DNA from 3 places in the Neobacillus sp. K501 genome. Region 2 is predicted to be linked to each of the others. Evidence: riboswitches for the same ligand, from Rfam matches in the RefSeq annotation. Region 2 holds a riboswitch; each other region holds the start of a gene.
What was found. Region 2 has a riboswitch for lysine ahead of dapA (4-hydroxy-tetrahydrodipicolinate synthase). Riboswitches for the same ligand answer to the same signal wherever they lie in the genome.
Positions count from the first base shown of each region.

Region 1: it holds a riboswitch for lysine, as region 2 does, so the genes downstream of both, ACWM35_RS07025 (aspartate kinase) here and dapA (4-hydroxy-tetrahydrodipicolinate synthase) in region 2, are expected to answer to the same signal.
Region 3: it holds a riboswitch for lysine, as region 2 does, so the genes downstream of both, ACWM35_RS13410 (amino acid permease) here and dapA (4-hydroxy-tetrahydrodipicolinate synthase) in region 2, are expected to answer to the same signal.

Region 1 is NZ_JBSLYA010000002.1:495,228-503,181, reverse strand. Features, by position in the region: gene ACWM35_RS07050 (enoyl-CoA hydratase) at 1-73, shown strand, start outside; gene ACWM35_RS07045 (electron transfer flavoprotein subunit beta/FixA family protein) at 163-936, shown strand; gene ACWM35_RS07040 (electron transfer flavoprotein subunit alpha/FixB family protein) at 977-1,954, shown strand; gene trxA (thioredoxin) at 2,127-2,441, shown strand; gene uvrC (excinuclease ABC subunit UvrC) at 2,586-4,358, shown strand; lysine riboswitch at 4,428-4,604, shown strand; gene ACWM35_RS07025 (aspartate kinase) at 4,727-5,947, shown strand; gene ACWM35_RS07020 (YslB family protein) at 6,109-6,561, opposite strand; gene ACWM35_RS07015 (succinate dehydrogenase cytochrome b558 subunit) at 7,013-7,621, shown strand; gene sdhA (succinate dehydrogenase flavoprotein subunit) at 7,668-7,954, shown strand, end outside.
Region 2 is NZ_JBSLYA010000006.1:141-8,094, forward strand. Features, by position in the region: gene ACWM35_RS14450 (SRPBCC family protein) at 262-687, opposite strand; gene ACWM35_RS14455 (DEAD/DEAH box helicase) at 878-4,078, opposite strand; gene ACWM35_RS14460 (sulfite exporter TauE/SafE family protein) at 4,160-4,894, opposite strand; lysine riboswitch at 5,116-5,295, shown strand; gene dapA (4-hydroxy-tetrahydrodipicolinate synthase) at 5,421-6,308, shown strand; gene ACWM35_RS14470 (histidine phosphatase family protein) at 6,439-7,062, opposite strand; gene ACWM35_RS14475 (ABC transporter substrate-binding protein) at 7,292-7,954, opposite strand, start outside.
Region 3 is NZ_JBSLYA010000005.1:126,076-134,029, reverse strand. Features, by position in the region: gene ACWM35_RS13435 (DUF1657 domain-containing protein) at 38-244, shown strand; gene ACWM35_RS13430 (DUF421 domain-containing protein) at 263-1,123, shown strand; gene ACWM35_RS13425 (DMT family transporter) at 1,162-2,130, opposite strand; gene ACWM35_RS13420 (PH domain-containing protein) at 2,325-2,939, shown strand; gene ACWM35_RS13415 (YitT family protein) at 2,977-3,795, opposite strand; lysine riboswitch at 4,017-4,206, shown strand; gene ACWM35_RS13410 (amino acid permease) at 4,314-5,789, shown strand; gene ACWM35_RS13405 (helix-turn-helix domain-containing protein) at 6,059-6,274, opposite strand; gene ACWM35_RS13400 (hypothetical protein) at 6,387-6,560, shown strand; gene asnS (asparagine--tRNA ligase) at 6,615-7,954, opposite strand, start outside.

The DNA.
Region 1 (7,954 bases), on a different contig from region 2:
TGTTTCCAAAGATGCCAAGGAAGGCATTCAGGCTTTTATTGAAAAAAGAGAGCCGAATTTTAAAGGTGAATAACTTCTTATTCAGAAGTTAAAATATTTTTTTAAATAAAATTTTCTTAATCTTTAAAACAGAAAAAATGTTTGCATTATAGGAGGGAAACCATGAACATTTATGTACTCATGAAAAGAACGTTTGACACTGAGGAAAAAATCTCTATCTCCGGCGGAAAAATCAATGAAGATGGTGCTGAATTTATCATCAATCCTTACGATGAATATGCGATTGAAGAAGCGATTCAAGTCCGTGATGCAAATGACGGTGAAGTAACCGTTATTTCAGTTGGCAATGAAGAAGCAGAAAAGCAACTCCGTACTGCGCTTGCAATGGGAGCAGACAAAGCGGTTTTAATTAATACAGAAGATGATCTTGAATACGGTGATCAATTTACTACTGCAAAGATTCTTGCAGAATACTTGAAAGATAAAAATGCTGACCTCATCCTAGGCGGAAACGTAGCCATTGATGGCGGTTCAGGTCAAGTAGGTCCACGCGTAGCTGAATTATTAAACATTCCGTATGTAACGACAATTACGAAACTTGAGATTGATGGTACAAAAGCTACTGTTACACGCGATGTTGAAGGTGATTCTGAGGTAATCGAAACAAGTCTTCCGTTATTGGTAACAGCACAGCAAGGTTTAAATGAACCTCGTTATCCATCATTACCAGGTATCATGAAAGCGAAGAAGAAGCCGCTTGATGAATTGGAACTAGATGATTTAGACCTTGAAGAAGATGACGTAGAAGCAAAAACAAAAACGATTGAAATATACTTGCCCGCTAGCAAAGAAGCTGGAAAAGTTTTATCAGGTGAAATAGCTGATCAAGTAAAAGAACTTGTTCACCTTCTTCATACAGAAGCGAAAGTAATCTAATCGAACATAAACTCAAATTGAAGTGCAGGAGGTAAAAGGAATGTCAAGAAAAGTATTAGTATTAGGAGAAACACGTGACGGATCTTTACGTAATGTATCTTTCGAAGCGATTGCTGCAGCAAAAACAGTAGCAGAAGGCGGAGAAGTTGTTGGGGTATTAGTCGGCGAATCTGTAAGCGCTTTAGGTGCAGAATTAATTCAATACGGTGCAGATCGCGTTGTTGTAGTAGAAGATGAAAAGTTAAAGCAATATACTTCTGATGGGTATTCCCAAGCTTTATTAGCGGTGCTTGACCAAGAGACACCAGAAGGATTGGTTATTGGCCATACAGCACTTGGAAAAGACCTATCGCCTAGAATTGCTGCAAAACTTTCTTCTGGATTAATTTCTGATGCAACGGCTGTTGAAGTTGCTGGTGGAAATGTTGTCTTTACAAGACCAATCTATTCAGGTAAAGCGTTTGAAAAGAAAATAGTGACGGACGGCCTAATTTTTGCAAGTATTCGTCCCAACAATATTGCTCCACTTGCAAAGGATGAAAGCAGAACTGGTGAAGTTTCTTCCGTTTCGGTTGAAATTAAAGATCTCCGTGCCATCATTAAAGAGGTGGTTAGAAAAGCAAGTGAAGGTGTGGATTTAAGCGAAGCGAAAGTGGTTATTTCCGGCGGACGCGGAGTGAAGAGTGCGGAAGGCTTTGAACCATTAAAAGAATTAGCACAGGTTTTAGGCGGAGCAGTTGGAGCTTCTCGTGGTGCTTGTGACGCTGACTACTGTGACTATTCATTACAAATCGGTCAAACAGGAAAAGTTGTTACACCTGACCTATACATTGCCTGTGGAATTTCAGGGGCGATTCAGCACTTAGCTGGTATGTCCAATTCTAAAATTATCGTTGCGATTAACAAAGATCCAGAAGCTAACATCTTTAAGGTAGCAGATTACGGTATCGTTGGCGATCTATTTGAAGTAGTTCCATTATTAACGGAAGAATTTAAGAAGCTTAAAGTACATTCATAATATTATTTGTGGGCGAGCGGTGAACAACCGCTCGCTCGTTTTTTAGCAAATCGGGAAGAATACGAATTTTTATTTAGGGAAAATTAGATGCGAAACAGATTATTAGCATGATTACTTAAACGATGTTATACTTTCGGTAGTATTTAAGTTATTCATTAGGAGGCTAAACAAAATGGCTATTTCAAACGTTACTGATCAAAATTTCTCTGCTGAAACAGGCTCTGGTCTTGTACTTGCAGATTTCTGGGCTCCATGGTGCGGTCCTTGTAAAATGATTGCTCCTGTTCTTGAAGAATTAGATTCCGAAATGAGCGATAAAGTAAAAATCGTTAAATTAGATGTAGACGAAAACCAAGAAACAGCTGCTAAATACGGCGTTATGAGTATTCCTACATTACTTGTTTTCAAAAATGGCGAAGTGGTTGACAAAGTAGTCGGCTTCCAACCAAAAGATGCTTTAGCAAGCGTACTTGAAAAACACGTTTAAGCCTTGAAGGTAAACCTTAGCTCACAGCAGCTAAGGTTTTTTAATTTCTGGTAATGGTAACAAAGTACTGCTTTTCTTTACAGGACATTTGTTTTAAAATTTTAAGATAGTAATAAAAACTAGACGGAGAGAGGAGCAGTCGGAATGAACGAAAACATTAAACAGAAACTGACTTTGCTGCCTGATCAGCCTGGCTGCTACTTAATGAAAGACCGTCAGGGAACGATCATTTATGTAGGTAAAGCAAAAATCTTAAAAAATCGGGTTCGCTCTTATTTTAACGGGTCACATGACGGAAAAACGTTGAGGCTGGTTCAAGAGATCGAGGACTTTGAATATATCGTTACATCGTCGAATATTGAGGCCCTGCTATTGGAGCTTAATTTAATCAAGAAGTATGATCCTAAATACAATATTATGTTAAAGGATGATAAAACCTATCCGTTTATCAAACTGACAGCGGAAAGGCATCCAAAACTGATCATAACGAGGAAAGTAAAAAAAGATAAAGGAAAATATTTTGGTCCTTATCCCAACGTCATGGCAGCCAATGAAACGAAAAAGCTGCTGGATCGAATCTACCCGTTACGAAAATGCTCGACCCTTCCGGATCGGGTCTGTCTGTATTACCATTTGGGGCAGTGCCTGGCACCATGTGTCAACGAGGTTGAGGAAGCACAATACAAGGAAATGACCGATGAAATTACCCGCTTTTTAAATGGTGGTTTTAAGGATATTAAAAAAGACCTAACTGAAAAAATGACCGCTGCTTCTGAGGAACTAGATTTTGAGCGGGCAAAGGAATTTCGCGATAAAATCATTCATATTGAAACCATTATGGAAAAGCAGAAAATCACGATGACCGATTTTACGGACCGTGATGTCTTTGGCTATTCGGTTGATAAAGGCTGGATGTGTGTTCAAGTATTTTTTGTAAGGCAAGGTAAATTAATCGAGCGGGATGTTTCGATGTTTCCGATTTACAATGAGTCAGAAGAGGAAATTCTTACATTTCTTGGTCAATTTTATGAAAAAGCCAATCATATAAAACCAAAAGAAATTTTAATCCAGGACGAAATTGATTTAAGTTTGGCTGAACAACTTCTTCAAGTAAAAGTGTTAAAGCCACAGCGAGGCCCGAAAAAGGATTTAGTTAAGATGGCGATAAAGAATGCAGGCATCGCCTTAAATGAGAAGTTTTCTTTGATAGAAAAGGATGAGGATCGAACCATTAAAGCGGTTGAAAATTTAGGAGAAATGATGGGGATCTATACGCCGCATCGAATTGAGGCATTCGATAACTCAAATATCCAAGGGACAGATCCGGTCTCAGCTTTGGTTGTTTTTATTGATGGGAAGCCGAATAAACGGGAATACCGTAAATATAAGATTAAAACCGTTAAGGGACCTGACGACTATGAATCCATGCGTGAGGTAACGCGTAGACGATATTCCAGGGTACTAAAGGAAGGACTGCCGTTGCCGGATTTAATTATCATCGATGGCGGCAAAGGTCATATTGAAGCGGTAAGGGATGTTCTTGAAAATGAACTTGGTTTAGATATTCCGCTTTCGGGCTTAGCCAAGGATGAACGGCATCGAACCTCACAGCTTTTATACGGAAACCCGCTTGAAATCGTTCCGCTGGCAAGAAATAGCCAGGAGTTTTATTTATTACAGAGAATCCAGGATGAGGTCCACCGGTTTGCGATTACCTTCCATCGCCAAACCCGAGGAAAAAGTGCCTTTCAGTCCTTGCTGGATGATATTCCTGGAATCGGCGAGAAACGGAAAAAGCAATTGTTAAAGCAATTTGGCTCTGTTAAGAAAATGAAGGAAGCCACGATCGAGGATTTTAGAGAAATAGGAATTCCGCTTAATGTGGCAGAAGAACTGATCAAAAAACTTCAGTCCTAGTTATTGTCGGAAAAATGGGACTATGCTATAATGAGTGAAAATTATATTACTATCACTTTAATATACTAAAGTGAAGGTAGAGGTGCGAGCTTCAAGAGTAATGATTCGGAGAAGGATGAGCTTCTGTGAAGAATCATGAAAGGGGATGTTCGCCGAAGTGGAGAGAGTCTCATTTCTTTCTTTGCTGGTCCAGTGTTGAATAAATACTGGATTGTCAAGACATTGTCTTGGAGAGCTATCTTACATTGTCCTGCGCAAAAGATTTTTTCTTTGTGTATTTTTAAAGCAATGAGATACCCTTCTCATTGCTTTTTATTTTTTGTGGCAAAATAATGATAGCGAACAAATAACTGAAAGCAGGGGAAATGATGGGTTTAATTGTTCAAAAATTTGGAGGAACCTCCGTCGGTAGCGTCGAAAGAATTATAAATGTAGTAGAACGAGTTAAAGCAGAAACCGAGCAGGGGAACCAGGTGGTTGTTGTCGTTTCAGCGATGGGGAAATCAACGGATCAGTTAGTAAGTTTAGCGAGAGAAATTTCTAATCAGCCCAATAAGAGGGAAATGGATATGCTTTTATCAACAGGCGAGCAGGTTACAATCGCCTTACTGTCAATGGCATTAAATGAGCAGGGACTGCCGGCTGTTTCCTTTACTGGCTGGCAAGCGGGAATCTCAACAGAGTCTGTCCACGGAAATGCCAGGATAACAAACATCAATACCGAGGCAATAAAGGGGGAGCTCTCTGAGGGAAAAGTAGTGATTGTGGCAGGATTCCAGGGTTTGACTGATACTGGCGAGATTACAACACTTGGCCGCGGTGGATCTGATACAACTGCGGTTGCATTAGCAGCTGCTCTGGGCGCAGATAAGTGCGATATCTATACAGATGTTACTGGGGTGTTCACAACTGACCCAAGATATGTGAAAAGTGCACGTAAACTTTTATCCGTCTCCTATGATGAAATGCTTGAGCTCGCTAATTTGGGTGCTGGTGTCCTTCACCCTAGAGCAGTTGAGTTTGCGAAAAATTACCAAGTTCGGCTTGAGGTTCGCTCAAGCATGGAAAATATAGAAGGAACAGTGATTGAGGAGGAAGCATCAATGGAACAAAATTTAGTTGTCCGTGGGGTTGCATTTGAAGATGAAATTACGAAGGTCAGTGTATTGGGGTTGAAAAACTCATTAACGAGCTTATCGACGATTTTTACGACACTTGCAGAAAATCATTTAAACGTAGACATTATTGTTCAAAGTACAACGGAAGCAGAAACAGCTAATTTGGCTTTTTCGATTAAAACGGAAGATTTAATGGATACATTAAGAGTTCTTGAAGACAATAAAGATTCGCTAAATTATGAACAACTGGATGCAGAGAATAAATTAGCGAAGGTCTCCATCGTCGGATCAGGAATGGTATCCAATCCAGGTGTAGCTGCAAAAATGTTTGAAGTTCTTGCAGTAAGCGGAATTCAAGTGAAAATGGTCAGCACGTCTGAAATCAAAGTATCGGCCGTTGTCGAAGAACAACATATGCTAAAAGCCGTCGAAACACTCCACCAAGCATTCGGACTCGCTGAGGAAAGGTAGAACGGTAGAAACTAAAACAACACAATCACGCAAATAAAATAAACGTAAGCAACCCAAAAAGCTCTCATTGAGATCATTCTCCAATGAAAGCTTTTTTGAGTTGAGGTTTGTTAGTGTACGCCTGAGGTGGACAGTGTCCACGAGCGGTGACAGGCACCACATTAAAGAGAGTCTTTTCGGTCCCATTTAACGGTGAATTGGACTTTGTTTGCTTTTTTTGCTGGGTGTTCGAAGGTTTCTGCTGTGACTTGTTTTTGGGTTTCGATTTGTTGGGCAAGGAAACCGGCTTCGATTTGGAAGTAGTGTTCGGCTTTTGATTTGACACGGGAGACGATGAGCGGGCTGAAGAGCTCGAATTCGATTTCATCTTTCCGTTCATTTTTGATTTCTAGCTGGCCCCATGAAGCTTTTGAGAAGAAATCAATAATTTCCTCCATTGTATTTAATGGATACTTACGTGCCAATCTTTTTCCGGCCCAATAAAGGATTTCAGGTGCATCTTTGCCTAAAATTTCAGGCAGGATGTTTTCCCTAATTAATTCATAGCCAAAAATGGAAACACTTCTTGGTTCCTCAGTTTGTAACTTTAATTCGACTGCAGTACTTTCATTCATTGTATTCCCCTCTTTCTACCATTCTATTATATACAATTCCTGTCTTGTTTCATTACTGAGTTTCAAATGGGAAATATTAGTGTGTATCCCAGAGGAGTATTGTTATTTCAACATACCAACCTAAATGTTCTATCATAACTATCATGTCCTAAACATTTTCCTCTCTTACCGATATCGATAAGGAATTAATTGTATTTCTATTGGGTTTATTAGTAAAAAATACCATATAAAATGTAAGCGATTTCATAACTATTATAATATCAATATATTTTAAAAATTTTATTTTTATAAGTGTTTTTGTGTATCCGTTTTCTTGACGCTCTATGATGATGGGAGTAAAATGGACATGTCACATAATTGTCACAGTGGTGCTAAGTTAATGATTTTTTCCGGGTGAGAACAATAGGGGAACAGGCTTAACATCATTTGAAAAATTCAAGGGGGGTAAATTATGGCGGGGAATCGAGAGTTTGCGTATCGGAGATTGCATTCATTGCTGGGAGTAATTCCAATCGGAATCTTTCTCATGCAGCATCTAGTAGTCAACCATTTTGCTACAGGAGGACCTGAGTCCTTTAACAGGGCATCAGATTTCATGGGAAGTCTTCCATTTAAAATTGTCCTAGAAACTGTAATTATTTATTTACCAATTTTATTTCATGCAATCTATGGGCTTTATATCGCCTTCACTGCGAAAAACAACACAAGTAAATTTGGGTTTTTTAGAAACTGGATGTTCATGCTCCAACGTATTTCAGGGGTAATCACATTGATTTTTATTACATGGCACGTTTGGCAAACACGTGTAGCAGCTGCTTTCGGCGCACATGTTAACTTTGACATGATGAATGAAATCTTATCATCACCATTTATGTTCGGATTCTATCTTATTGGTGTAATTTCAACTATTTTCCACTTTGCAAATGGTTTGTGGTCATTCTTGGTAAGCTGGGGGATTACGGTATCACCTCGTTCACAAGTAATTTCTACATACTTTACGATTGGTGTTTTCGTTGTTCTTTCTATTATTGGAGTTAGAACATTACTAGCTTTTGTTTAATATGTCGATAAAATATTGGATTTTGGATTAAAGGGAGTGAGTCACGATGAGTAAAGGTAAGGTGATCATAGTCGGCGGCGGTTTAGCTGGCTTGATGGCAACGATTAAGGTTGCAGAAGAAGGAACTCCAGTAGATTTATTTTCTCTTGTTCCTGTAAAACGTTCTCACTCTGTTTGTGCCCAAGGCGGTATGAACGGAGCTGTAAATACAAAAGGTGAAGGGGATTCTCCGTGGATTCACTTTGACGATACTGTTTATGGCGGAGACTTCCTAGCTAACCAGCCGCCGGTTAAGGCGATGTGTGAAGCAGCGCCAGGAATCATTCATTTAAT
Region 2 (7,954 bases):
AGTTTCTATAATAGAAACTAAAAATATTATTGTTTGTTGACGTTTTTGTTTGTTTAGTTTTCAAAGAGCAAATTACGATGTCGTCCGAAGCGACTTTATTAATATATCATCTCATTTCTTCTGTGTCAACAACTTTATTAAAATATCTTTTTCGGAATTCATTTTAAATTCCTGTAAAAATCTTTTAACAAATAACAAAGAAGCGCTGAGATTTATTATATTACTATATTACTTTTTAAAAAGCAATAGCATAATACAGATTTATTTATGAAGGAATGTTTCAGCTAATTCTTTTAGTTCTTCTGATCGCGAAATGATGAATGATTTCATTACCTGCTCCAAGAAAATTTTATCTAAGGCCGTTCCAATTGGTCCAAATCGAGATTTATATTGAACATGATTCAACAACATTGTTCCTCTCTCTTCTTCGGTAAACTGGTAAATTTGTATAAAAGAACTGAATGGTCCTCTTACCATTTTCTCAACAAAATGATACGGTCTTTCCATAAATATCACTTTGGTTATAAGTCTTTGTTTAGTTACCGTTATCCTTGTAACGGTATTCCCTTCCTCTAATAGTTTTTCATTTCTATCACTACCTGCAGTGATTAGATTAACATTCCTTGCCAGATCAAAACATACATCAATGGGCGCCTTTATAACTAAGCGATATTCAATAACAGGCATACCTGGTCCTCCTTTCTAACCATTTATTATGTTTTCTTGAAAATCCCTTGACCTGAAACGTGTTTCATAAAATATACTGAAACTGCAATTCATGTCAACGCGTGTCGGCGTAATCAGGGAACTGAGCGTTACGGCAAGGGGTGGCAAACAATGAAGACTGACTCAAACTTTGAGTCAGTCTTTTTATTTTTCAGATCATCAATATCTCCCGAATATCCTCTTCTGTCAGTGTTGAGACACCATTTTCCTTTGAATCAAAAATTTCCCCAATTAGATTTCTTTTTTTATCTTGAAGCTCATTGATTTTTTCTTCAATCGTCCCTCGGGCGATAAGTTTGATGACTTGGACCATGCTGGTTTGTCCGATCCGATGGGCTCGGTCTGCAGCCTGCTCCTCCACGGCAGGATTCCACCAAAGGTCATACAGAATTACCGTATCGGCACCAGTTAGATTCAGTCCCGTACCTCCTGCCTTTAAGGAGATCAAGAAGAAATCCCGCTCTCCTTCATTAAATTGATTCGTCAAATTTAACCGTTCTTCCGACGGAGTTTGACCATCTAAATAGAAGTAAGGAAGTCCTTGTAAAAACAATTCCCTTCCGATTAGCTGGAGCATCTTTGTAAACTGCGAGAAAATTAACACTCGTCTTCCAGCAAGTCTGGCTTCCTCTATGATTTGCAGCAGTTGTTCAAATTTTGCTGAACTCCCTTTATATCCATCTACAAACAATGCAGGGTGACAGCAAATTTGCCTGAGCCTTGTCAAACCAGCAAGAATTTTAATTCGATTTTTTCTAATCGTATCCTTGTCCAAATGCTTCAACGTGTCATGGCGAAGCTTTGCTAAATAGGCTGCATACAATTTCTTTTGCTCGGGCAGTAGTTCCGCGGAATCGATGGACTCGATTTTTTCCGGAAGCTCCCCTAACACATTTTCCTTCAACCGCCGCAATAAAAATGGACGAATCCTTCTAGCGATGGTTTTTTTAGTCAGCTGACTGTATTCCTTCAACCCCATAAATAGTTCTGGAAATACGACATGAAAAAGGGACCATAGCTCCTCCAAGGAATTCTCCACAGGTGTTCCCGTAAGCGCGAATTTGTGGTTCGCGTTAACTCTTTTTACCGCCCTTGCCGTTTGGGTCAAAGGGTTTTTAAATGCCTGCGCTTCGTCAAAAAACACAGTGTGAAAAGATTGTTTTTCGTACCATTTGATATCTCTTCGTAAAAGTGGATAGGAGGTAATGACAACGTCCTCCTCCGCTGCATCTTTCAGTATCGCTGCTCGCTCGGTTTTATCGCCATCGACCACCTTCGCTTTTACTTCCGGGGCAAATTTCCTGAGTTCACTCAACCAGTTATAGGTAAGCGAGGATGGACAGGCAACAAGAATTGGCTGCTTACTTTTTCGCACTTCTTGAAGTTCGGATAGAATATATGTGATACTCTGCAGGGTTTTCCCAAGTCCCATATCATCCGCAAGAATTCCTCCGAATCCATAGCTAGCCAATGTTTTCATCCATTTGAACCCCTGAACTTGATAATCTCTTAAAATCCGCTTCACACTCATCGGAACCTCAAACTCCATCTTGCCTGGATCTCGGATGGTTTCTAAAAATTGACGGAAAGATTCCTCCACCATAAAGTTTTGGCTGTCCTCCACCGAATCCAGCAGCCTCATCCCTTGTACGATTGTGAAATTCAAACCTTTTTCTAATTCCTCAGCCTCTGCATGTGCTGCTAGCAGAAAACGATTGATTTCTTGAATTTCTCTTGTCTCTAGCGAGAGCAAAGCTCCATTCGGCATCCGATAGTACTTTCGTTTTTCCTCAAGAGCCGCAAGGATATCACGGATTTGTTTGTCCCCAATCCCATCCATTTCAAATTTGAATTCGAGCCAGTTGGTTCGTTCTTTCTTCACCTTGATTCGAATTTTCGGAATCACATTCTCTCGAAAAATCCTGTTTCTCACTGCAGTTGTTGCATAAATTTGCGTTAGTTTTTGCAGCTTAGGCAATACATGATACAAAAACTCATATTCAAGCTCTTCATTATGCAAATAGTAACCACTGTCTGTCGTCGCAAACGAACTTCCCTCCATCAGTTGGAGAATTTCCTGCTCACGCTCCAAATCCCTTATTAACAGGGGACCTGTCAGTGGTTCTGGGCCTTCCAATGGATTGATCACGATATTTTCATAATGAAACTCCAAACTCGCCAGCAGGCGATTTTTCAACCGATCCAGATAGAGTTTGGCCTTCAGCGGTGTCTTCATTAATTGTTGCTTCATCCTTGGTGGCAGTTGAACCTCACCAAGTCTTTTCAAGCCCGGGGCTACTTTTTCTAAAAAGAACTCGATTTGCTCCGTCGGAATTGAAATTTGCTTTGTGCCTGAGGTGCCAAGCATCTGTTTAAGATCCGCTAAACGGTGGCAGTCCTCCTCATTGAGGATAACCACTTTCCCACCAGCTAGCACAGTGTGATACGAATCCATCACAACCACGCGGTTTAACCCATTTATTTTCAGATGAAAGCCTGTTCCTTCCGATCCAGTCAGAATAAACTGCAATGGCAGGAGTTCTTCAGAAATGTGGAATGCGCCATACCTTGTTCCATCCATCTCCAACCCAACCAGAGGGGCTTTCCGAAGTAATGGAAGAAGCTGCGCCCAGGACGATGGCGGGATTAACAGCAGATTGCTGGTAAGGGAATGGTCTATTTCATCCGAAACTTTTTCATCATAAAGGACTTGAATTAATTGCTGAATAACGGCATCTGTTTCTTTTTGAAAGCAGTGTTGACTCGGGTTGTAGGTAAAGATGTCGGAAAGCACGCTCGGCTTCCCTTCCTTCACTTGCTCAAGAAAGGGTCGAATCTGCTCCAATGGAGTCGGCCCGATTTTCATCTCTATCGCAAATAAGTGCTGTCCAGTTGCAACGGTCACCGGTTTGCACGTAAACTCCGCATCAAGGACTTGCCTATTTTCAAAATGAAGTTGATGACCGCTTTTCCGTTTCTGCTGATCACCGAAAAGAGTTAAAAGCCCTTCTGTTAGTGCTTGACTGGATTCAGACTGCTGTTCCCGCACGATTACTGGTTTTGTTCCGTGTTGCTGGTGGTCATATATCGCCAGCAATACGGCAGCGATATGTTGACAATCGGTTTTAACCGAGGATAGTGTCGGACAACTGCAAGAAGTATGGATTTCGCCACTATCATCCCTCTCGATCGTGACATAAAAATCCTCCATTGCTTCCACAGTGGCCTCACAATAATTAGGTCGATAAACATCAAATTTCACTTTACCTGCTCGATAAAAAGAATCCCCTCGTTTAAAGGAGACTGTTCCGCACATTTCTTTAATTTTCTTGGGATGTAACTCTATATTCAAATGCCCGGCTCCTTTCTGAGGTAGTTTCTTTTATATTAACAGTGTTTTAGTTTTACTAGAAATTTTATACTTGTAGTTTTTTCAGAAAATATTTTCCACAAAGATTTGAACGATTAGGGCGGCTGTGACGATCCGGAGAATCGGTTTGATGTATTGCGGTTTTAACCTTTGAGCAATCCGTACTCCGATTTGCGCACCAGTTGTCGATCCGAGGAGAAGGGCAATGGTAAGCGGCCAGATAATTTTTCCCGTTGCGATATAAGTAATGGCAGCACCGAAACAGCTTGAGAACGTCGCCAGGCGCACTAAGCCTACTGCACGAATATAAGCGATATTCAAATAGCCGAACAAATAGAGCATTAACGTTCCTTGCCCAGGCCCAAAGAGACCATCATAAATGCCAATCCCATAAAGACCAGGCACACTGACTTTGTTCATTTTTAACGGTTGTTCTCCCGTGAAATTTCCTTTTCCGACAAACGAAGTAAGGAAGGCAAACATTAACAGAACTATCGCAATCATATACATATTGTCACCCGAAATCCCCGAAGCAATGAAACCGCCGCTGATCCCGCCACCAACACTGACCGGGACAATCCAGAATGATTCTTTTAGCGAGATTTCCTTTCTCTTATAAAGAATATAAAAACTCGAGAACGAGCTAACCGTATTCGAAACTTTATTAGCCCCAATGGCTGAATGCACCGGCATCCCCATCATCAGCATCATTGGCAGGCTGATCAATCCCCCGCCGCCCGCCAGTGTTCCCAGTGTGGTTGCACAAATCCCAACAATAAACATCAATGCATACTCCATATCCTTCACCTCCTTGATATCTACTAAAAGTATATGATTCGCTAAACGATAAATAAATTTAATAATAATTATAAAAGTCAATAAGATATTCTTATTGACACTTCCGTAGTTTTCTAAGGCATAAAAAAGAGAACTTTGAAACTGATTTCTCTTGAGTTTTTCGGATTTTTCTGTTATATTTACAGTCAATTTAATATGTCTCTTACTTCAATACCTTTTGAAGTGAGGATAGAGGCGCAAAGACCATTAGTACACAACGCGAGGATAATGAGGTCCATTGACCATTGTGGAAAGGGGAATTTGCCGAAGCAGATAGACTCTCATTGATCTTGAAGCTGGTTCTGCTATTGAATAAATACAGAACTGTCATATAGGAAACTATATGGAGGGCTATCTCACGCATAGGAACGGGTTTTTATTATGTTTCTAAGGCAGCAGCGAACCCTCGTTGCTGCTTTTTTGCGTTGATTTTCGCATGGCCTCCCCCTCTTATTTTTCAAAATAATAATTGTAAAGGGTGAGAATGATGAATTTTGGCCAAGTATTAACCGCTATGGTGACGCCATTTGATGTGAATGGTGATATTGACTTTAACGAGGTAAGAAATTTAGTTAATTACTTACTTGCTAATGGAACAGATGGTTTAGTCGTTGCCGGGACAACCGGAGAATCGCCTACCTTAACAACAGAAGAAAAGGTGGCATTGTTTAAATTTGTCGTCGAAGTCGTTGATGGGAGAGTACCCGTTATTGCTGGAACTGGCTCAAATAACACGAGGGCATCGATTAGTTTAACGGAGCAGGCGGCTGAGGTCGGTGTTGATGGGATCATGCTCGTTACTCCTTACTATAACAAGCCATCCCAAGAAGGATTGTTTCAACACTTTCAAGCGATTGCCACTTCCACTTCCCTTCCGGTAATGCTCTATAACATTCCTGGACGTAGTGTCGTGAATATGTCGATAGAGACAATTGTCCGTCTTTCGCAGATTGACAATATCGTCTGCATTAAAGAGGCTTCAGGTAACTTAGATGCGATGGCTGAAATTATTAGTCAGACGCCAAGTGATTTTTCGTTGTACAGTGGTGATGATGGTTTAACGGTACCTGTTTTAGCGATTGGCGGAGTGGGAGTGGTTTCCGTTGCATCTCATATCATTGGGAATGAAATGCAAGAAATGATCACGAATTTTAAAAATGGCCGTGTCCAGGAAGCTGCAGCAGCCCATCGCAGCCTTCTCCCAATCATGAAAGCACTATTTGCTGCCCCAAGCCCAGCACCGGTCAAAGCAGCATTAAATTGGAATGGAATCAACGTTGGCAGCCTCCGCTTACCATTAGTTCCACTAAACGAACAAGAACAACAAGCCTTGCAAAGCGTTCTACCATCTAGCAAAATCAAAACATTCGTATAAACCCATAAAACAGGCGGCCACCCTCCCGTATACTAAGGAGGGTGGCCGCCTATTTTTTCACTCGTGTCCGCCTGAGGTGTACACTGTCCACGAGCGGTGACAGGCACCTCGATTAGTACCAACTACTAATCTAATTTACGTTTGGTACATAGATTTTTTCGTATTGGTAGTCCCCATCCACTTCGTTAATGGTAATGACGGATGCATTTTCGACGGGTTTGAAGTTGTTTAGTGTTTCGGTCGGCCAGTTCATTAGGTGGGTCAGGAGCATGTGCATGAAGGCGGCATGGGTGACGATGACGATGTTTTCGTAGCGACCTTGCTGTTTCACACGTTCGATGACGGTATTCATGAACATCGTTGCCCGTAAATACACATCTGCTAAGGATTCACCATTAGGATGGCGAAAATAAAAGAGCCCCGCCGCTTTAAACTCCTTTTTTGCCTCTGGTGTGCGATTGGTAAAATCATAAAGGTTCCCAAGCTCCCATTCTCTCAAAAGCGGATTCTCGTAAAAAGGCACCTGCTCCGGAAGTAAGGAATGAATCGCCTGCGCTGTTTGCATTGTCCGCAAATAAGGCGAACTATATACAACCGTCTTCCCATTGATAATCGTCTGAAGAAATTCTGCGGTATTTCTTGCTTGTCTATGACCTAACTCTGTCAAACTATGTTGTGAATCATGGGTATGTGCCATCACGGTTCGATCGACATTATGCTCTGCTTCCCCATGACGGATAAGATAAATATTCAATCAGTTCCACCCCTTGTAGATATAAAATTAGATTTAATAACCCTCTACTCAACTTTAACAAGTACCTTGTGGCTGGTAAAGTTAGATATATAAATATTCTGATTATTTTTTGAAGAAAACTCGCCGACTAGCGTGCTGTTAGGCGAAGAAAGAGGATAGCTTCCCTAATGCGCTTTTAGCCAAAAAAATAGAATGAAAGGATCACCTTCCATTCTACTTACCCAGCTTCTTATGGATTAACTTTTGTGTTGAACACTTGCTTTCCATCTTTGTATTCTAAGACAGTAGCTGATTTAATTGGATGGTGATTTTTATCAACTGAGTAAATCCCCGTCACAAGTGAAAGATCTTTTGTTTTCGCTAGTTCATCTTTAATTTTGCTAGAATCTGAGCTGCCTGCACGCTTAATCGCGTCTGCCAATAAATAAACAGTGTCATAGCCAAGTGCATTGAATGCGTTTGGTGCTTCACCATCATTCTGATCTTTAAATGCCGTTAAGAATGCTTGCATATTTTCATCTTCATCTTCTGCAGAATAGTGGTTTGTGATAAATGTGTTATTTAACGCTTCTGCTCCAGCTAGTTCAATTAACTTCGGTGAATCCCAGCCATCTGCTCCCATTAATGGAACTGTTATACCCAATTCACGAGCTTGTTTTACGATTAAGCCTACTTCTTCATAGTAACCAGGAATAAAAATGAACTCAGGATTTTTTGCCTTGATTCGAGTGAGAGTAGCACGGAAGTCCGTATCTTTCCCTACATAAGCTTCCTCCGCTACAATCTTTCCTCCGGCATCTTTAAAGGTTTCCTTAAAGGATTCAGCTAACCCTTTTGAATAATCGCTGGCACTATCAGCAAAAATCGCTGCATTTTTTACCTTTAAATCTTT
Region 3 (7,954 bases), on a different contig from region 2:
CCCATTTTCTATTCCCTAGCAGAAAGGAGTTATTCCCGTGACCGTTGGTTCTGAGGTTAAGCAATGCCTTAGTAATATCAAATCAATTGAAGCGCAGTTAACATCACTCGCCTTAAATTCTCTTGATGAAGGTGCAAAGGAAGTATTCCATAATACGATGTTAACCATGACCAGCGTAAAAAAGGACTTACAAGCTCGGGTTTTGGAACTCGAACGACTGGAACCGCAATACAGAGGCAATTGATCATTGAGGTGAAAACATATGCCAGGTTGGATTGACATTTTTATTCGTTCTTTCGTCTTCTTAACACTTTTGTTTTTCATTACAAAAATTTTGGGGAAAAAGCAAATTTCTGAACTTTCATTTTTCGAATATGTTTCTGGTATAACGATTGGCAGTATTGCTGGTGAAGCGATAACAGGTCTGGAAAAGAATATATACCATGGAATTTTAGCGATCCTCATCTTTGGATTAATCACCCTGTTATCCGACTACTTAGCGCTAAAAAGCAAAACCATACGTGACTTTATTGATGGTAGAGGAACGGTTTTTATTAAGGATGGGAAGATATTAGAAGAGAATTTAAAGAAAGAAAAATATACCATTGATGAATTAAATGCACTACTCCGTCAGAAAGATATCTTTCGTGTTGCTGACGTGGAATTTGCGGTACTCGAGCCTAGAGGAAATTTAAGCACTTTATTAAAAAGAGAATATCGCACATTGACACCTAAGGATGTTCATTTAACAATGCCAAATGAGAAAGAGCCGCAAACGGTAATTATGGATGGAAGCATTTTAGATGAAGCCCTAAGATCAGCAGGTAAAAGCAGAGGTTGGTTGGACGCCGAATTAGCAAAACTAGACGTTACCCTTGATAATGTATTCTTAGGACAAGTAAATTCATATGGGGAATTAACGATTGATCTTTATGATGATAAGCTACAAGTCCCTTTACCTATGGGCCGCCCCTTATTATTGGCCACATTGAAAAAAACACAAGCTGATTTAGAAATTTTTTCATTAGGGACTGAAGACGAAAAAGCAAAATCGATGTATAGGAAGAACGCGGCTTTGGTTCAAGAATCCATTGATACACTATCACCGTACCTTCATGGTTAAAAAGAGGACCCTATCATCATTGGATTAGGGTCCTTCTTTTAGGCACTTACTTTTTTGCTTTTCGGAAGAACGGACTTGTGTGAAACATAGCTATGTAGGATCATTCCGCTCATAACTAGAACCATTCCGCTCCATGAAATTGCGGATGGGAAGGCGGTTTTCAAAAGCAGCAGTTCCCCAACTAACGCAAATAATACCTCCATTGATTGTGTTGCCTCAACAGCTCCAAGCTTTTGCATGTTTCCTCTGACAAGATCAGTCGCTTGAAAAAATAAAACGGTCGCAATTACCCCTGAGGTGATCGCAACAAGGCCTGATTGTACTGATTGCCCGAATGTTGGTGGTCCTGCCGTAAGCAATCCATATACAGCTAAAGCTAACCAAAGTGGTAAACTGGCAATCGTCATTCCTAGAACTCGTTGGTAAACATCCAGCCGTCCTCCGCAAAGATCCATCATCTTTCGATTTCCTAAAGGATAAGCAAATGAGGCAATCAAGATTGGCACTACCCCTAAGAATAATTCCGCAGCAGATAGCTGACTGGCTTGGTCAAGCTGCATCAATATAATCCCTAGCAAAATGATTAGCGACATCGATAACCCTTTAAAAGGGATTTTCCCTTTCACCTGTACAGGACCTTTTTCCGTCATAATCGTCTCCATGAACAATGGTGCCAGTAATGATCCCGAGATTATCGTAATTTGCCAGGTGGAAGCAATTAGCCACCCAGGTGCATAGGCTGCTGAAAAACATATCGGTCCGTAAAACAAACCAAATCCCACTATACTCCACAAAACCCACTCGCGAGGATTCTTTTTCATTTCCAAAATCAACGGCTTCAGATTCTTTCTTCCCAAAACAATGATTAAAAGAAAAGGAATCATGAAGAAATATCTCAGGGAAGCACTCCAAATCCAGCTTCCACCTTCTAATTCCATGGATCTATTTAAAATAAACGTAAAGGCAAAAAAGAATGCGGCAAAAACGCCTAAGATGATTGGACGCATGTATAATTTCTCCTCTTACATCAAATTCATTTTTACATTATAACAGATTTCTGAATTCTTTGTTAATAACTATCAAAGAATAGTTCCGTTTAATCGTGCATAAATTATTCTGTCATTCAAAAAAGTTTGAAACTTTCTTACGATTCACTCGTACATTTGAATGGAATTTATTTTTAAAAAGCGAGGTAGATAACATGTTTGGAAAAGTGGCTTCTGATATTTTAGGTTTAAGTGATGTAGGTTCGGTCATTAGACCAGAAAATTATGACAAGGTTGATGCTGATGATTATGTTATGCATGAGGATAATGAAAAGATCTATTTTTTAATAAAATCCAAATCAGATGAATATTGCTTTACCAATAATGCGCTAATTCATTTAGATGGTACGAGTGCCGCGAGTAAAAAAAGGATGCTCCACCGCTATAGTTATGTGAAAAACAAAATTTCTGATGTAAAGCTTGAAACAGCCGGAACTGTCGACCTTGACGTTGAAGTCAAATTTAAAATCGGCTCACAGCCATTTTCCATCGATGTTCATAAAAAACATATTGAAGAAGTAAAGGATTTGTACAAAGCCCTTATCAAAATTTCAGAAATTACGCACGAAAACGATATTTCGCTTCAATTTGCAAAACAAAGTCTTGATGTTGCTTCCACGACATTAGGCCGTGTGACAAGTCCCGACAGTAATTTGGTGGTGCAATTTAAAATGTTAAACCAAGCAGCATTTGAATGGTTAGAAAATACGAAAAAGCAATACTGTGTGAAAGACTTTGGCTTTGTTTTTGAAAAATATATTAATAATTAAGCATAAAGAAATACCTCTAGTTCACTAGAGGTATTTCTTACGTTGTGCTAGGACGGTGAAATAGCCCCATCACTTCTATTGTTTCGGTTATATTCACAAATGCTTGCGGATCCACTTCTGTAATAAGAGTCTTTACATCATTTAATTCGTAACGTGAAATGACGGAAATTAGAACCTGCCGGCTATCATTTGAATAGCCTCCAACACCATTCATAATCGTTAATCCGCGATATAAATTCGTCAATAAGTGCTGGCGCATTTCCTCCCCTTTTTCGGTAATGATCATGACCGTTAATTTAACATGATCCGTATAAATCGCATCCACTACTTTCCCAGTGACAAAGATAGAAACAAGTGTATATAGGGCAGAATCCCAATCAAATAAAAATCCACTTATGACAATCACAATGGCGTTCATTCCTGATAGTAAGATTCCTATTGGAAAATCTCTCTTTCTCGAAACAATCATTCCAATAATATCAAAGCCACCAGTTGATCCAGAGCACCGAAACACAAGTCCGACACCAAGACCCGTTAAAGCACCCCCGAAAATAGATGAAAGAATCTTGTCATCCGCGACGATATGTACCGGAACAAGATAAAGTCCTATTGATATTATGACAACAGAAAATATCGTATTCATAATAAATTTTCTACCGAGCATTTTATAACCAATAATGAGTAAAGGAAGGTTTAATAGAAAGTTGGCCAACCCTGTATCGAGAGGAGTAATCATTCCTATTATCATGGAAAGGCCGCTCATCCCACTGCTTAATATTTCATGGGGGATTAAGAATAGGTTAAACGCTGAAACAATTATGAAAGAACCAACAATCAATCCAAGAAACTGCATGATTTTATCCTCCTAAAGCAAACGCATACTTAATAAAAAATAATACCCTATTCAATCAATCCATGTAAATATAATAGTTTTTTATAATAATAATTAATAATCAGTAAAATTATCCAAAAGTAATAGATTTATTATTCTGCATATTTCATTATTGGTTGACTTAATAGAAAAATCCATTAAAATTTATTATTAGATTAATTGAATATGATAAATCCTCATCAAACCGATGAGGTAGAGGTCGCGGTTTTTATAAGTAAAGCGGACGAGATGCTGAGACATCCATGACTCCGTTTAAAAGGAAAAATCGCCGAAGTTTGCTTTCTTCTCTGGAAAAGCAGGCTGGGGCTGTCTCCAAATAGGAACAGAACTGTCACAATTGTCCCTACCAGTCAATTGTGTTGAGCTATCTTTCGGAAGGTATGATGCGGGGTATTAGGAATGCCATCGAATCTTATCGGTGGCATTTTTTGTATTCCAAACTCCTTCTCGAAAAAGAAAAACAAGAAAAAGGAGTTATTTTCATGCAAACAGCACAGGTAAGAAAAGAGTCTGTTCAAACCCAAACAATTGAACAGCCAACAACCGAACTAAGACGCGGATTAAAATCCCGCCACTTAACAATGATTTCATTAGGCGGAACAATTGGAACTGGTTTATTCCTCGCCACTGGCGGTGCCATTCATTCTGCAGGTCCAGGTGGAGCCCTTCTAGCCTATCTCATTATTGGTGTAATGGTTTACTTTTTGATGACAAGTCTTGCGGAGATGGGAGCGTACATGCCAGTTGCTGGAAGCTTTAGTACGTACGCAACAAAGTTCGTTGATCCTTCCCTAGGTTTTGCCCTTGGTTGGAACTACTGGTACAACTGGGCAATTACGATTGCCGCAGAATTAGCTGCCGTAACCATGGTCATGAAGTTTTGGTTTCCAGACAGCCCATCCTTATTATGGAGCAGTTTATTTTTAGTTATTATTTTTCTGATCAATTATCTTTCTGTAAAAGGCTTTGGAGAAACTGAGTATTGGTTCTCTTTAATAAAAGTTGTAACGGTCATTATTTTCATTATTACTGGCACATTAATGATCTTCGGTATTATGGGTGATCACGCAGTTGGTTTTGAAAACTTTACGATTGGTGATGCCCCATTCAATGGCGGATTTATGGCATTGCTCGGGATTTTTATGGCAGCAGGTTTCTCCTTCCAAGGAACAGAATTACTTGGTGTCGCTGCTGGCGAAACCGAAGATCCAGGAAAATCGATTCCTAAAGCGGTAAAAACGGTGTTTTGGCGAATTCTCTTATTTTATGTGTTAGCGATTCTTGTTATCGGATTGCTGATCCCATATACAGATAGTAATTTAGCAAACAGTGATGTTACCGTTAGCCCCTTCACACTCGTATTCGAAAATGCCGGGATTGCATTTGCTGCCTCCGTCATGAATGCGATCATTTTAACAGCTTTATTATCAGCAGGAAATTCAGGTATGTATGCCTCTGCTCGTATGCTTTGGGATCTAGCTCGTCAAGGCAAAGCACCAAAATTCCTTGGTAAACTGAACAAACACGGCGTTCCTGCAAATGCACTCATTGCAACTGCATTAGTTGGGTGTCTTGCGTTTCTTGCCTCCTTCTTTGGCGACGGAACCGTTTATGTATGGTTATTAAATGCTTCAGGTATGTCCGGTTTTATCGCATGGCTCGGGATCGCCATCTGTCACTACCGTTTCAGAAAAGCATTTCATGCTCAAGGAAAAGATTTAAGCGTTCTGCCTTATCAATCGAAATTTTTCCCATTTGGACCGATTTTCGCATTTGTTCTTTGTGGAATTGTTGTTCTCGGGCAAAATTACTCCGCCTTTATGGGTGATCAGATTGATTGGAAAGGTGTTTTGGTATCATATATTGGACTACCCTTATTTTTGATCTTATGGCTCGGCTATAAATTCACGAAAAAAACCAAAGTCATTCCATTAGAGAAAGTAGATTTAGAGGTATAAAGGTTAAAAACACGCGAATTGGTCGCGTGTTTTTTTGTATGTGGATTTGGTTATGACCGGATACTTGGCTGGTATGACCGTGAAATGAGGAATTATGCTCGAATTTTTTAAAAATATGACCGACTTTCCGTTATTTATGACCAAAATAGTGAACATTTCGTGACAACTACCACATCCACGCCACCCATCAAATAACAAAAAGCAGACCCCATAATGTTCGGATCTGCTATAAATGTTTTAACGCTCTTTTAAGCTTTGTGTAAATTCATTTATTCTTCCGGTACCCAAACGTATAAATCCTCAATCTGACAATTTAACTCTTTTGAAATGGTCATGGCTGTACTTAAATTCATAACTTTCTTTGTCATGTAATCATTTAGCTGGCTCATCGGAATGCTGGTATTTTCTTCTAATCGCTCCAAATTCATGCTGTTTTTGGAAAGCAATTCTTTGAGGTTACTCTTTTTTGCTTTATAATTGGTCAAAATGACACCTCACTTTTTTCATTAGCATAACACATTAAATAATTTATTGATAGGAAAGACTAGGATTATATATGTGGTATACTTAAATTGCAGTGATAAAGGAGTGTTTACAATGAGAAACTCAACGAACCGATTCAGTAACGGTCAAACTGTAAATATTAAAGAAACAGGCGAAGAAGTAACCATCCTAAAATGGCAATATGTAAAAAATATGAAAAGATATTCATATACCGTTAAGGAACGTCCCGGTACATTCTATTTTGAAGAAGAATTACAAAGTCAATGAAATGAAGCAAAAGAAGACCAAACACGATTGTTTGGTCTTCTTTTCTTATTCAACTTAAAATTCTGCATTACCCGTCGTTCTTGGGAATGGAATCACATCTCGGATATTGGACATCCCTGTTAAGTACATGATTAGACGTTCGAAGCCCAGTCCATAACCTGAGTGTTTTGTCCCACCGTATTTTCTTAGTTCAAGATACCACCAGTAATCTTCCTCATTCATACCAAGCTCATTAATTTTACCAGCAAGAATCTCTTCACGTTCTTCACGCTGACTTCCGCCAATTAATTCACCAATTCCAGGTACAAGTAAATCTGTCGCAGCAACAGTTTTGTTATCCTCATTCAATCTCATATAGAAAGCTTTGATTTCTTTTGGATAATCGGTCACAAATACTGGCTTTTTAAATACTTTTTCACAAAGGAAGCGTTCATGCTCCGTTTGCAGATCGAGTCCCCATTCAACAGGATAAGCAAAGTTCTCTCCTGACTCTTTTAATAATTCAATGGCTTCCGAATAGGTTACACGGCCGAATTCCGCTTTGTGAGCATTTTGCAGACGGTCTAATAAACCTTTTTCAATAAAGCTATTGAAGAAGTTCATTTCTTCTGGAGCTTCTTCGAGCACATAACCAATCACATATTTAACCATGTCTTCGGCAAGATCCATGATATCTGGAAGCTCAGCAAAGGCTAATTCAGGTTCAATCATCCAGAATTCTGCTGCATGTCTAGCTGTGTTAGAGTTTTCCGCTCTAAACGTTGGGCCGAAAGTGTAGACGTTGCGGAAGGCTAATGCAAAGGCTTCAGCTGATAATTGTCCGCTTACTGTTAAGTTGGTTTCTTTGTTAAAGAAATCCTTTGTTAAATCCACTTTACCTTCTTCATTTTTTGGAAGGTTGTCCATATCAAGGGTCGTGACTCTGAACATTTCACCTGCACCCTCTGTATCACTTCCGGTAATGATTGGTGAGTGGACATAGACAAATCCTTTTTCTTGGAAAAACTTATGAATCGCATAAGAAGCTAATGAACGAATTCGGAATACCGCTGAGAACGTATTTGTTCTTGGGCGTAAATGCGAAATCGTTCTTAAATATTCAAAGGAATGCTTTTTCTTTTGTAATGGATAGTCAACGTTTGATACGCCTTCGATCGCAATTTCTGTCGCCTTAATTTCAAAAGGCTGTTTTGCTTGCGGAGTGTGAATGAAATCTCCTACTACTTTAACGGTTGAACTTATCGGTAGCTTCGCAATTTCTTTGAAATTTTCCAAATGTTCGTCAAACACAATCTGAACACCTTTGAAAAAGCTACCGTCATTTAATTCAATAAAACCAAATGTTTTCGAATCGCGAATGGTGCGAATCCAACCAGACAATTGTACCTTTGCTT